Linked DNA regions of Caldivirga maquilingensis IC-167. The protein of the gene in region 1 binds, or shares a complex with, the protein of each later gene. Links are inferred from orthologs where the notes say so. Each region holds a gene or a part of one and is shown in the gene's direction. Other genes may lie near its edges.

Region 1 (2,947 bases):
ATGGATGCTGCGGATTTAGGTGTTAAAACCCCGGTGGTGTATGATGTTGATGTTGTTAGGACTAAGATAAGGATGCAGTACTTGAATTCACCAACATTGAACACTATTATTAAGAGTAATGGTTACTCTAAGTTGGTTAAGGAATTAATGAGCAGAATGGGGGCGCTAGTGGGTGTACTGCATAATGGGGGTATACTCCACGGTGACCCGACCCCAGCTAACGTGATAGTTAATGATAGTGATGAGTACTTAATTGACTTCGGGCTTGGTGAGAAATTGAAACCAACCTGGGACAGTAAATACCTCAGGAAGACTGCTGTGGACTTAAACGTGCTACTTAGATCCCTTGAGAGTAATTACGGTGAGTACAGTGAACAACTCTTCAACGACTTCATTAACGGCTACAGTAGCGTCATAGGAGGTGATAAGGCGGCTTCCGTGGTTAAGTGGGTTAGGAGAATTAGGAGCCTGGCAAGGTACTATACGGGAAGGTTACTATGAGGTTTCTGAACCTTGTTTCTCCCCTATCTTGGATACAGTCCACTTAATGGCATCAATTATCCTCCTTAACCTACGCTGCTCCCTGTAGTTCCGAATAATTATCCTGGTTATTAGACCCTCACTGTTCTTCTCAATCTCGTAATCAAACCCCATTGATTCATCTAACTCACCATTATTAATCAACTCCTCATCCTCACCCTTAAGGCTATTGAGAACCTTCTCAATGAAGAACCTCCTTAATGGCGGCTGCTCGGTTATTGGTTTACTGAACTCAATCACAATCTTGTCATCATCATAGGTTAACTTAGCCACCTCCTCCCCACTGGCTGCTGTTAAGTGTAATTCCTCCTTGGGTGAAACCTTATCAGCGGTGGTTATTGATCGAGTTCTTATTAATGCATCTATTACCTTAAGTGTTGACTCAAGCATGCTTAACTCATCCCTAAGCTCATTGACTCTCTCCCTAATCCTCCTCCTAAGTTCAAGTAATTCCTTGACGTTTAACTCCTCATTACCCACGGTTAACAATCCAGGTAAACAATATAAATGTTACTCCAATTCCTTAAACCGTCATTACTCATTCAGGTAGCATTAGATTTAAAAAGGGTAACTAGGCTATTTGGGCAATGTCTGAAGTTCCCGCTGCCAATATTGAGGAGTGGAAGCCTAGGACTGAGATTGGTAGGCTTGTTAAGGAGGGTAAGATAAAGTCGATTGACGACATATTTATAGCCAATGCAAGAATTCAGGAACCTGAAATCGTTGATGCATTACTAACTAACCTTAAGTACGAGGTATTAAGCATAAATATTGTGCAAAGACAGACAGATGCTGGGGAAGTTAGTCAATTTCAAGTGGCGGTAGCCTTAGGTAATGAGGATGGGTACGTGGGTATAGGGGTTGGTAAGGCTAGGCAAATAGGCCCAGCCATGGAGAAGGCCATAAGGGAGGCTAAGGTAAACATTATCCCAGTGAGGAGGGGTTGCGGCTCATGGTACTGTTCATGTGATGAACCACATAGTGTACCATTCGTGGTTAGGGGCAGGTCCGGCAGTGTGTTTGTTGAGCTCATACCGGCACCTAAGGGTGTTGGTTTAGTTGCAGGTGATACAATTAAGCCCATACTTAGGTTAGCTGGGATTAAGGATGTTTGGTCAAGAGCCCTTGGTGAAACAAGGACAACCCTTAACTTCGCAATGGCTACTTGGAATGCATTAAAGAACACGTACATATTTAAGATATAGTATCATTAACTCAACGCTCATAAGCCGTACATTATCCTCTTAACGTAGTCAAGTATCTTAGCTTGATCACCCGTGGACCTAATGTTCTCAAACTCATCCCTAGATAAGTATAGTGCCAGAGCCTTCTTATACAGGTTAGCGAATAATTCCTTAGATAACCTTAACCCATCCACTGGATTAAGCCTATAAGTGAATTGATCCAGGGTAAACCAGCCTGAGTAACCAGTGTCCAGTAGTGCGTATAGGAAGTCTACGAAGTGCCATGCGTCCCCAGTTCCAACAACCCTGTCCTCATCATTACTATGCCACTTAGCTGTATTAATATGCACCGTGGCCACTGAGACTCCCTGCTCCTTAGCTAAGTAGACTGTGTAGGCTGGTTCAACGGCGTACATTAATTCATGACCATAGTCTATGGTTATTCCAAACAGTTTTACACCTAAATCATTATTTAGCCTGTTAGCGAGCATTATTGAAACATGGGATGTGGGTATGATTAAATTACCCTCCCTAGGCTCCTTGGGCTTAGCCTCAAGTCCAAAAGACCTAATGCCCAACCTATGCGCCTCCTTACCTAGGGTAAGTAACCCCTCGTAAAGTTCCTTAATCTTCTTACCGTAATTAGACTCAAGACTGTAATCCCAGCCATCTGGACCAAGCCAAAGTGATACTGAATCCAGGCCAAGCATACGGGCTATTTCAAGGCTCTGGGTAAGGGTGCTTAAGGCCAGTTCCCTCACCTTAGGGTCAGGGTTAGTTAATGAACCTAGTTTAAACACGTGGAAACCTGAAATATCCATACCTAACCCAGCTATCTTAAGGCCTAATTCACTTGCAGTTGCCTTAACTTCATTTATCAAGTCCTCCTTAACCTTAAGATTATCGTCAAGGAATTGAGCATCTATTGGCACGACACCCTCAATCCCAGACTCCCTCACCCTCCTTAACTGATCCACTAACCCTCTTGGTAGATTCGGGAAGTAACCACTTCTATTGAATCTATCTGAGAAATCCCCAGCAGTCCATGTACCTGCAGCGAACTTAACATTATACTCACTGAAAAATTGATCAACAGTCTTACCCTCTATGAAACCTGAGTAGGTTGACTTTAACCTACTTATACTCATGCTCATTAACTGAATTAAGCATTAGTTTACTTTTAAGTTATAGCCATCATTAATCATTAAACAGGTTAGGGTAGG
Region 2 (3,045 bases), 1.3 Mb from region 1 along the record:
GCTTAATTGAGTATAAAATCTTATAAATCCACCCTGTTTTAGGTTGGTAATGAGTAGTTACGTTAGGCCTATTGAGGAGGCTTATAGGAATGTTAAGAGTAGGGCTAAGAGGCGTAGGTTTAATCAATCAGTGGACTTAATTATTAAGCTTAGGGATGTTGACGTTAAGAAGCCTGAAAACAGGATAAGTGTAACAGTCCCGTTACCTAACCCATTGAGTAAGCAGACTAAGGTATGTGTAATAGCCAGTGGAGCCACAATAACAGCGGCTAGGGATGCTGGAGCCGACTTAGTGATAACTAGGGATGATTTAGGTAAGTACAGTGATAAGAAGAGTGTTAGGAAGCTGGCTCAGCAGTATGACTTCTTCCTGGCTACACCGGACTTAATGGTTCAGATAGGTAGGACCATGGGGCCTATACTGGGGCCTAGGGGTAAGATGCCTGACGTAATCCCACCCAATGCTGATGTTAAGGCCCTTATAGATAGGTATAGGAGGAGTGTTAGGGTTAGGCTTAGGGATCAGCCCCAGATAATGGTTAAGGTTGGTACCGAGGATATGGATCCATCTAAGATCGCTGAAAACGCATTAGCAGTGCTTGAGGAGGTGGCTAGGAAGTATGGTTGGGATAAGATTAAGGAGGTTGAGTTAAAGCTAACAATGAGTCCACCAGTTAAGGTTAACATAACTGCCCAGTGATTAACCACTTAATGGGTTAAATAATAAAAGCAACCACCTACACTACGCTTATGAGGATTGAGAGCCCAGCCTTTAGGAACGAGGACACTATCCCGGTTAAATACACGTGTGATGGGGATGATGTTTCACCAGCCTTAAGGTGGTTCGACCCCCCACCCAACGTGAAGGGCTTCGTGTTAATAATGGAGGACCCTGATGCACCCATGGGAACCTTCACCCACTGGATACTTTACAATATTCCACCAAGCCTAAGTGAACTCCCTGAGAATATCCCCAAGAGACCTGAGGTTCAGGGTATAGGTATGCAGGGTGTTAATGACTTCGGTAGAATTGGTTACGGTGGACCATGCCCACCTAAAACCCACCCACCCCACAGGTATTACTTTAGGCTCTACGCCTTAGACTCAATGCTTAACCTTAAGCCAGGTGCAGGCCTCAGTGAGGTTAAGAGGGCTATGAATGGTCACGTTATTGCTGAGGCCTACGTAATGGGTAGGTACGGTAGGAGGAGGTAATGGCCACCGGATGCTTAGGCTTATTTCCTTAAATACCCCTATTATTAGTGAGTGTTTTAAGGTTGGAAATCTTTAAAAGGTTTGCATTAAGCGGTGTATAGAATGGTTAGCATTAAGGATGTACCGCAGGATAAGCTGGTGGAGAGGATTGCCAAGTACCTTAAGGATAATGTACCTCAGGTTAAGCCTCCCCAGTGGGCGATTTACGTTAAGACTGGTAGGAATAAGGATAGGCCGCCTCAGAATGATGACTGGTGGTATTTTAGGGCGGCTGCAGTGTTGAGGAGGGTTTACTTAAATGGTCCAGTTGGCTTGGGGAGTCTTAGGTCATCATTCAGTTACAGGGCTAAGATAGGGCCGAAGGCTAGGAGTGAGAGGACTGCTAAGGCGGGTGGGGCTGTGATTAGGAATATTCTGCATCAGCTTGAGGCCGCTGGCCTAATTGAGAGGACTAGCGCTGGAAGAGTCATCACACCTAAGGGTAGGTCACTGATGGATAAGTTAGCCTCAGAGCTCTTTAAGGAACTTAAAATTAATGTTAAGGTCTTCCCCCAGTAGCATCACCACTGCACTTTAAGGTGCAGTTGAATCTAGACAGTAAATCAACGAGGGCCTTAATGGCGTCACCATACTCCCTCAACCCCTCCTCAGTAACCCTATAGTACTTCTTACCATCCTTATCAAAACTCTCGAGTAAACCATCCCTCTCCATCTTGTATAAGACTACGTAAACAGATACCGTGGTTACGTTTATCATGTACCTACCCTTAATCTCCTTAACTATCTCGTAACCAGTCTTAGGCCCATTAGCTAGAGTATTAATCACGTAGATCCACAGGTTCTCCTTAGTTATCTTACTAATGAACCTGCTTAACGCCTTACCCACATTACCCATCCTTGGTTAAGCTTTTAACTTATCCCCCAGCATAATGCGTAATGATTGGTAGGATTAAGAGCACGCTGGAGCATATCCTAGAGAGGATTGCACCCATGCTACCTAGGAACCCAAACCTATTAACGGTAATTGGCCTACTGGTATCATTATTATCAATACCCATAGCCCTAATTAAACAATACCCAATACTACTACCCATTGTTATACTAGCCTCAGGATTCTTCGATGCAGTGGATGGGTTATCAGCAAGATTCAATAAAATGGTTACTAATTCAGGCGCATTCCTAGACTCAGCCCTAGATAGGTTTGAGGACTCAGCAATAATAATGGCTGTTGCAGTATTAAGTGGACTCAACACCACCATAATGCTGGAGGCTTACATAGCCGTTGTAGGTTCATTACTAACAAGCTACATGAGGGCTAGGGCTGAATCCCTCGGCTTAAGAATGCTTGGAGTAGGCTTCTTCGAGAGACCGGAACGACTAATATACTTATTCGCATTAACATTAATCTACGCACTAATTAGAAGCAACACCATACTAATCTACGGCATGGGACTATTCGCACTAATAACCCTAGCCACAGCCATCCAACGCACAATAATAGCATACAGACTCCTCAATAAAGACAAAAACCAATAACCACTCATCACCACATCAGTGCTCCAGACCACTATCACTGGGACAACCCCTCACCCAGACCCACCACATTAACTATTAAACTTAACCCACACTCAAGCAAAGAATACATGGAAAATCACCAAGCATCATAAATTTTGGAGCGCCAGAGTAGCGATAATATTAATACTACCTCGACTCTAGCAGTCCAAATTCTAATGAAGTTAAGAAAACCATCACTTAAGTAATGCAGGTAATCGCATTAACCGTACATTCCAGTATTAATATTACCGTTACTCTGGCGTCCCAAAATTTATG

The links. Proteins that work in one complex are often made in the same cells at the same time.
Region 2: CMAQ_RS03590 (region 1) and CMAQ_RS09905 share a complex: the UniProt entries of both Methanocaldococcus jannaschii proteins name them as parts of the 30S ribosomal subunit. The link is inferred for Caldivirga maquilingensis IC-167 from one-to-one orthologs.

What each region holds. Positions count from the first base shown.
Region 1 is NC_009954.1:740,306-743,252, forward strand. What follows is about bases 39-2,936. They hold CMAQ_RS03590 (30S ribosomal protein S5), read left to right. Parts: upstream 39-1,127; coding sequence 1,128-1,745; downstream 1,746-2,936. Other genes in these bases: CMAQ_RS03580 (KEOPS complex kinase/ATPase Bud32), read left to right, coding at 39-501; CMAQ_RS03585 (hypothetical protein), read right to left, coding at 496-1,020; CMAQ_RS03595 (sugar phosphate isomerase/epimerase family protein), read right to left, coding at 1,763-2,878. Outside these bases: more of CMAQ_RS03580, read left to right, coding at 1-38; CMAQ_RS03600 (rhamnulokinase), read right to left, coding at 2,938-2,947. UniProt on the Methanocaldococcus jannaschii protein: With S4 and S12 plays an important role in translational accuracy.
Region 2 is NC_009954.1:2,000,903-2,003,947, reverse strand. The notes cover bases 50-3,045. They hold CMAQ_RS09905 (30S ribosomal protein S19e), read left to right. Parts: upstream 50-1,317; coding sequence 1,318-1,773; downstream 1,774-3,045. Other genes in these bases: pgsA (archaetidylinositol phosphate synthase), read left to right, coding at 2,152-2,751; CMAQ_RS09900 (PadR family transcriptional regulator), read right to left, coding at 1,754-2,101; CMAQ_RS09910 (YbhB/YbcL family Raf kinase inhibitor-like protein), read left to right, coding at 751-1,215; CMAQ_RS09915 (50S ribosomal protein L1), read left to right, coding at 50-700. In the rest of the region: CMAQ_RS09920 (trimeric intracellular cation channel family protein), read left to right, coding at 1-6. UniProt on the Methanocaldococcus jannaschii protein: May be involved in maturation of the 30S ribosomal subunit.